Spartinivicinus marinus: one gene and its partner. The protein of the gene in region 1 interacts with the protein of each later gene in a pairwise test. Links are inferred from orthologs where the notes say so. Each region holds a gene or a part of one and is shown on either strand. Other genes may lie near its edges.

Evidence for each region. The genes of interacting proteins can lie anywhere in the genome.
Region 2: the proteins of malT (region 1) and dnaJ interact in binary tests that used the Escherichia coli proteins (3 or more experiments, as listed by UniProt). The link is inferred for Spartinivicinus marinus from one-to-one orthologs.

The regions. Positions count from the first base shown.
Region 1 is NZ_JAPJZK010000001.1:4,364,803-4,369,425, reverse strand. Bases 596-3,878 are described here. They hold malT (HTH-type transcriptional regulator MalT), read left to right. Parts: upstream 596-924; coding sequence 925-3,678; downstream 3,679-3,878. Also shown: OQE68_RS19540 (maltoporin), read right to left, coding at 1-511; OQE68_RS19530 (alpha-glucosidase), read left to right, coding at 4,205-4,623. UniProt on the Escherichia coli protein: Positively regulates the transcription of the maltose regulon whose gene products are responsible for uptake and catabolism of malto-oligosaccharides.
Region 2 is NZ_JAPJZK010000001.1:3,796,075-3,799,591, forward strand. The notes cover bases 1-2,848. They hold dnaJ (molecular chaperone DnaJ), read left to right. Parts: upstream 1-771; coding sequence 772-1,926; downstream 1,927-2,848. Other genes in these bases: dnaK (molecular chaperone DnaK), read left to right, coding at 1-639; dapB (4-hydroxy-tetrahydrodipicolinate reductase), read left to right, coding at 1,938-2,741. Outside these bases: carA (glutamine-hydrolyzing carbamoyl-phosphate synthase small subunit), read left to right, coding at 3,044-3,517.

The sequences.
Region 1 (4,623 bases):
CACCAGGTCCTGATACATCCCAATAATAATAATCGTTGATATGTACATCATGACGTTGATAATAACGTTTACCAGCCCATAGGGTAGCGCCTGGCAAAGCATCAATGACATTTTCCCCTTTTACATACATTTGTCTTAATGAGCCTTTTCCTCCCCCAACGTCATCACTCCCATCTAATGGCTCCCAGTCATTGGCCTGATTAGACACATAAGCAATCATGGTATCAACATAAAAGCGCCTTCCACCTTCATTGTATAATTCCTGCCCCAAACCAATTTCTGCATAAGTTTCACATTCATTCCCTAACCGATACTTTGCACTAGCTCCCCTGGCTTTAAAACAGGCTTGATCCCCTCCCCCCAACGTCGTACCAATACCGGATCGAATATAGCCATGGAAATCAACCGCCAAGGCCTGCCCTGCAGAAACAGTCAATAATGATGCCGCTAGCCAGGTTGAGATGGGTTTAAGGTGAAAATATGAAACAACACTTTTATTATTACTTGACATGATAATTGGTACCTTCACAGCTTTTGCCGAATAATTAGCACCTACTACAGGCAAGGGTGCTTTTGATCTATAACGTATCCGTGTAGTAATGTCCGTTTTATGCATTACCTCGTAGCAAAGGCAAGTGTATTCATCATGACGACTCAAGTCATCTAATACATCCTCCCTTAGCTTATTATTGGGGGCGTAGAATAATGGCGTAGTGAATATCTTTAACAGGTACAGGGTGTTAATAAACTACCAATAAGTAATGATTAACTTCCTTGCAGATAATTTATCAACCTGTTAGGTTGACGAAATAGATAAGAATAATTAATGGGTAACCTCTAAAAAAGCACACTTATAGAGGTACCCTTATATATAAGTGGCCAATAAATACTCATTGATAGAGTATTGTAGTTTCGAGTAATACTATGACATACGAAGGCAACGACCCATTTATTTTATTGCCCTCAAAAATATCAGTGCCAGAAATCGCCAGTAAAATATTGGTTAGATCGTCACTTAACCAGTTACTGGCAAGCCATCACACGGCTAAATTAGTGTTAGTCCATGCACCTGCGGGGTATGGAAAAACCACCTTGACTAGCCATTGGCTGGCTGAATCTCCCGCTCCTGTTGCTTGGTACTCGCTTGATATAGCTGATAACGAACCTACCCGTTTTGCAGCCTATCTGTTAGCAAGTTTAAAGCAGGCTATAGACTGTAGTACACATACACTAGCTAGCGCCATGCGCGGACAAATTAATAATTTAGAGCTACTGTTTTCTCAATTATTTAGTGAGTTATCGCAACAACAGATCTCACCATTAACCCTGGTTTTAGATGACTACCACCTAATTAATAATGAGAAAATTCATCAGGGGATCAGCTTTCTAATTAAACATTTACCCAGTCAATGGCAAATAATTATTACTAGTCGCAGCATACCCCCACTGGGTATTAGTAATTTAAAATTAAAAGGTCAATTATTAGAATTAACGGCTGGCCAACTGGCTTTTTCACTGAGTGATACCCAACAATTTTTTGAGCAATATTTGCCCTTTCAGATCACATCAACCCAGGTGAGTGATTTATTACAACATGTGGAAGGCTGGCCACCTGCTCTACAACTAATGACGCTTTCTGCAGATAATGCAAAAGGTTTTTCTGACTTGGCTAATGCGCTCGCTCAGGGCCATGCCGTTATTTTGGACTATTTAGCCGAAGAAGTCTTAGCCCAGGTTTCTTCTGAACTTAAAGACTTTTTACTGCAAACCGCTATCCTTGAGCGCTTTAACCAGCAAATCGCCAGTACCTTGACAGGTTATCCCCACGCACAGGCTTTATTGGAACAAATAGAAAAGCGGGGGCTTTTTTTAATTCCCCAAGATAATTTACGTCAGTGGTACCGTTATCATCCTCTATTTGCCAACTTTCTGTGCCATCAACTGACTAAAGAAAAACCACAGCAAATTAATTCACTCCATTTAAAAGCCTGTGAAGCATGGAGCCAAGCAGGATACCCAGAAGAAGCGCTTAAACATGCCCAACAAGCTAATCATCTTGAGACAGTTGCCAAGCTTTTAGAACAACATGGCTGGTCTTTCTATCAACAGGGCCAGCTTCAACTGCTCCAGCAAGCACTTGCTAAACTGGCCGATAACGTAATCGCTAGCAGTGCTAGGTTAACCATGTTAGCGGCCTGGATTGCGCAGGGACAATATCAATACGCGCAAGTAGCGCTTCTTTTAAAACGGGCAGAAGCAATTCTCCCCCAGCAGTTAGAAGCCAGTCAGTGGCAAATTGTTGAAGGCGAATTTGCCACCGTGCAGGCTCAAGTGGCAATGAACCAAGACCACCCTGAGCAGGCGCATCAGCTTGCCGCTAAAGCATTAGCGCTATTACCAGAGAAGCGCCATAGGGCTAGAATTGCCGCACTATCGGCCCTGGGCGAAGCACAATTCTGCCAAGGCAAACTCACCAAAGCCCAGCAATTAATGGAAACAGTTGAAGAGCTGGCTCAACAACGTCAGGCGAGCCAAATCGTCCTTTGGACTTTATGCCAACAATCAGAAATTAGCGTCGCCCAAGGCTATCTGCAAAAAGCCTATCGTATTCAGGACAAAGCCATTCAATACGCCAATGAACACCAAGTGGCTCACCTGCCAACCATGGAGTTTATCCATCGGGCCCGTGCTCAGGTTTTATGGGAATGGCACAATTTGGCTGCCGCCGAAAAAAGTGCTTTGGAAGGCATTAATAGTTTAACTCAGCAAGATAAAAAGTGGTCTATGCAATGTTATGTGTTGCTTGCTAAAGTCGCATTAGCCCAAGGTGACCGATCGTTGTGTACTGATTATCTAGCCACTGTACAGCAGTTGTTGGAGAAAGAAACTTACCACCGCGACTGGCAAGCAAATGCTGAAGCGACCCTGCTTACTTATTGGCATGCAACAGATCAACAGGATCTTATTTATCAGTGGCAACAACAAACCCATGAAGTGTCATCTGCTACAAACCACTTTGTACAATGTCAGGCCAGGAACATCGCAAGAGCTGATATTTATTTAAAACACTATACAACAGCTATTGATTTACTTAATGATTTACAACAGCAAGCCATTCGTTATCAACTCGTTACTGACCAAAATCGTAACCATATTTGCCTCGCTCATGCTTATTGGCTTCAAGAACAGCGAGAGCAAGCATTAAACCATCTCCATCAAGCCCTTCAGCTAGCCAACACCACAGGCTTTATTGGCAGTTTTTTACGGTTAGGTAAACTGCTGGTTATCATGCTAAAAGCATTAATCAAAGAACAACCACTTGAGCCCCTTTCTCAACAGCGAGCAGAACGGTTAATTGAGTTATCCCGGCAACAGCCTAGTCTCAGTCAACAGAACAAGCTCTCTATTGATGAAGCAGTCATTGACGATATTTTATCGCAACCTAATGTACCGGAATTATTAAAAACCACCCCACTGACTAAACGGGAATGGCAAGTACTTAATCTGATTTATACAGGCTTAGGGAATGAGCAAATAGCTGATAAACTAGCTGTTGCTCACAGTACAATCAAAACCCATATTCGCAGCCTTTATCAGAAATTAAATGTCGCTAACCGGCAGGAAGCCAAAGCGCTGGCTGAGCAGCTACTACAGCCTATTTATACGCTTCGTGAATAATATTTAGGGGGATTCTCAGCGTTTCAATCGTACATTAGGTTAAGGTATGAAGTAGTAGGTTATTTTGCAGCTAAGGCATGGATGCCTTTTTAGCTCTAAAGGCCAAGGATGGCCTTGTAGAGCGGCGGAAAAATATCCTACTGCTTGATACCCTACCTACTTAGGAAGGTGTTGAAAATAAGTCTAGTGTCTGATACGGAATAACAGGATATTCTTATGCCGCTCTTGAAGTGCCATCCCTGGCCCATCAAGAACTAAAGCGACTTCCTTGTCGCAGCTACAGAACACCCTGTCACCCCATATCCGCTAGCTTTTGCGACAGCCTCTTAGGGTGAGCAGGCTTTATTTAAACAGTAGTAGAAACGATAATAAGCCCTGCACTTTCTCATCCCCCTAACTCCCCCCAAAAAAAGATTAGCTAGGAGGATGCCTAAAACAGCCTTTCAGCTCAAAATAGCATTAACTATACCCTTCGCGAATGATTCGCTTTGGCTAAATATTACTCCTATAAAAAAGAGCACATCATATGCAATCACAACAAGAATGGTGGCGTGGTGGGGTCATTTATCAAGTCTATCCACGTAGCTTTTTTGATTCCAATCAGGATGGTATCGGTGACTTAGCAGGCATTACCCAAAAAATGGATTATATTGCCAGTCTTCATGTCGATGCTATTTGGTTGTCGCCTTTTTTTACCTCACCGATGAAAGACTTTGGTTATGACATTGCCAACTACCGCGATGTTGATCCAATTTTTGGCACATTAGACGACTTTGATCAATTACTAAAAACAGCTCATAGTCATGGTCTAAAAGTCATTATTGATCAGGTCATGAGCCATACCTCTGATCAACACCCTTGGTTTAAAGAAAGTCGTCGCAGCATAGATAACCCTAAAACAGACTGGTATGTTTGGGCAGACCCAAAACCGGATGGCAGCCCACC
Region 2 (3,517 bases), 570 kb from region 1 along the record:
GAAGACAACCAGACAGCGGTAACTATTCATGTCTGTCAGGGCGAGCGGAAGCGTGCGCAAGAAAATAAGTCGCTTGGTCGCTTTGACTTAAGTGATATTCCTCCTGCACCACGTGGCGTGCCACAGGTTGAAGTAAGCTTTGATATTGATGCAAATGGTATTTTGCATGTGTCTGCGAAAGATAAAGCAACAAATAAAGAGCAATCTATCGTTATCAAGGCATCTAGCGGTTTGTCAGATGATGAAATTGATAAAATGGTGCGTGATGCAGAGGCCCACGCTGAGGAAGATCGTAAGTTCGAAGAGCTAATCGGTGTTCGTAACACAGCTGACTCTATGATTCATGCAACTCGCAAGACTTTAGAAGAAGCAAAAGACAAAGTTACTGCGGACGAAAAAGAGAATATTGAAAAAGCCATTAGCGAACTTGAAGAAGTCGTGAAAGGTGATGACAAAGAAGCGATTGAAGCAAAAACAAAGGCGCTAACAGATGCCTCAGCTAACCTGGCACAAAAGCTGTATGCTGAGCAAGCAGCAGATGGTCAGGCACAGCAGCCGCAAAATGAAGCTGCAGACGATAAAAAAGCTGAAGACGCTGTTGATGCAGAGTTTGAAGAAGTTAAAGATGACAATAAGTAGTTGCCTTTGGCAAACGTGTTGTCTATAGCAGTCTGACCAACGCGGGAGGGATCTCCCGCGTTGTTGTTTCTGTGATAAGGAGACTGCACTGAATTATTATTAACCAGTGAACTAACTGGCAGGTTATTGTTTATGGCCAAGCGTGATTACTATGAGGTGCTCGGGGTTGCCAAAGATGCCTCGGAGCGGGATCTAAAAAAAGCTTATCGCCGGATGGCGATGAAGTACCATCCTGATCGTAACCCTGACGATAAGGATTCTGAAAATAAGTTTAAAGAGGTTAATGAAGCCTTTGAAATCTTATCCGATTCTCAAAAACGGGCTGCATATGATCAGTATGGCCATGCAGGGGTTGATCCTAGCCAAGGTGCTGGAGGGTTTGGCGGCTTTGGTGCGGGAGGCGCTGGTAGCTTCAGTGATATTTTTGGTGACGTATTTGGGGATATTTTTGGTGGCGGCGGCGGTGGTGGTCGTAGCCAGAGTAGTGTTCAGCGAGGAGCTGACTTACGCTACTCCTTGGAGTTAGAGCTAGAAGAGGCGGTTAAAGGCGTAAGCAAAAAAATTCGCATTCCTACCCAGGTGGAGTGTGGTACTTGTGATGGCTCAGGTGCGAAAAAAGGCTCTAAGCCTGAAACCTGTACTACTTGTGGTGGTATAGGCCAGGTAAGAATGCAGCAGGGCTTCTTCTCTGTACAGCAAACCTGTCCTGCTTGTCATGGTAGCGGGAAAGTAATTAAAGACCCATGTCATTCATGCCATGGCTCTGGACGAACGGAAGAATATAAGACGCTATCGGTTAAGGTGCCAGCAGGTGTTGATAGTGGCGACAGAATTCGCTTAGCGGGTGAAGGTGAGGCTGGGTTTAATGGAGGACCTCCTGGCGACTTGTATGTGCAAGTTTATGTTAAGGATCACCCTATTTTCCATCGAGACGGTAAACATCTTTATTGCGAAGTGCCGATTAGCATCATTGATGCGGCCTTGGGTGGAGAGCTGGAGGTGCCTACCTTGGATGGTCGAGTCAAATTGAAAGTGCCACCTGAAACCCAAACTGGCAAGCTATTCAGGTTAAGGAATAAAGGAGTAATACCTGTTCGTGGAGGCTCTCAAGGTGACTTACTGTGTCGGGTAGTGGTGGAAACGCCAGTAAATCTAACAGTCAAACAGAAAGAGTTATTAAAAGAGCTTCAAGATTCCTTTGAAGCAGAAGGCCATCATCGGCAGTCGCCAAAAAAGACTTCGTGGTTTGAAAATGTCAAAAACTTCTTTGGTGACATGAAGGTTTAGGGGGAGTGAGCATGACCCGAATAGGGGTAGTAGGTGTATCTGGTCGGATGGGTAAAGCATTGGTAGAAGCTTGCCAGAATGACCAACAAGTTGAACTCACCCTGGCTGTACAAAGAACTGGTAGTAGCTTGATTGGTGTTGATGTAGGTGAGTTGGCGGGTGTTGGTAAAGTTGGTCTGATTGTAGTTGATAATCTTGTAGAGCAGATCAGTCAGGTTGACGTAGTAATCGACTTCACTCGTCCTGATTTCACCTTAGCTAATCTGGAAATTTGTAAGGCACATAAAAAGCCAATGGTCATAGGTACCACTGGCTTTTCTGATGAAGAAAAACAGCAAATTCAACAGGCAGGGAATGCTATTCCTATTGTGTTAGCGCCAAATACTAGTGTTGGAGTTAACTTGAGCTTGAAGTTGCTGCAACTGGTAGCTCAAGTCATGGGTGATGAGGCTGATATTGAAATTGTGGAAGCTCATCATCGTCATAAAGTGGATGCGCCTTCAGGCACAGCCTTGCGAATGGGTGAAGCAGTTGCAGATGCCCTTGGTCGAGATTTGTCTCAGTGCGCTGTTTATGGGCGTGAAGGTATCACAGGTGAACGTGATCCGCAGACGATTGGTTTTGCCACTGTCCGTGCAGGCGATATTGTGGGCGAGCACACAGTAATGTTTGCAACTGAAGGTGAGCGCCTGGAAATTACCCATAAAGCCAGTAGCCGACAAACTTTTGCTAAGGGAGCACTGAGAGCGGCGAAATGGCTTCAGCAACAACCAGCCGGTTTTTATGATATGCAGGATGTGCTGGCATTAAATTAAATTTTTGCTAGACCAAACAGATGGGTTCATATAAAATTCCGTCAATTTGTGCCGACTGAACGGTTAAGGTTTGTACGTAGTTGGTAATTGTTATAATTAAGTCAGTTGTCGACTATATTTATTTCATTAAATAGCGCAAGCCTTAAAGCTCTTTATCAATGAGTAAGTTATTTAAAAGGCGATATTAAATATCCCAAAAAAATAGCTGCTCGCAGAAAAGCGGGATGAAACATTTTGTTACATCTCGCTTTTTTATGGCCTACAAAAATGTTTGGTTAATTTATTTACAGGGGAGATTTTCATTGGCTAAGGCAGCAATTCTCGCTCTCGAAGATGGCAGTATTTTTCGAGGGGTTGCCATCGGCGCTGAAGGTTACGCCAGTGGTGAAGTAGTTTTTAATACTGCAATGACAGGCTATCAAGAAATTCTCACTGATCCCTCCTATGCCCGCCAGCTTGTTACGCTTACTTATCCTCATATTGGAAATACCGGAACTAATCAACAAGATGAAGAATCTTCCCAAATTTGGGCAGGTGGCTTGATTATCCGTGATTTGCCATTGTTAGCTAGCAACTGGCGAAATGAGCAGTCTTTATCGGACTACTTGGCTGAGCGAAATATTGTTGCGATTGCTGAAATTGATACCCGCCGGCTAACTCGTTTATTACGAGAAAAAGGTACACAAAACGGTTGCATTATAGCAGGCGAAAACTTAGATGAGGACAAAGCAATTGCTTTGGCAAAAGACTTTCCTGGCTTAAAAGGAATGGATTTA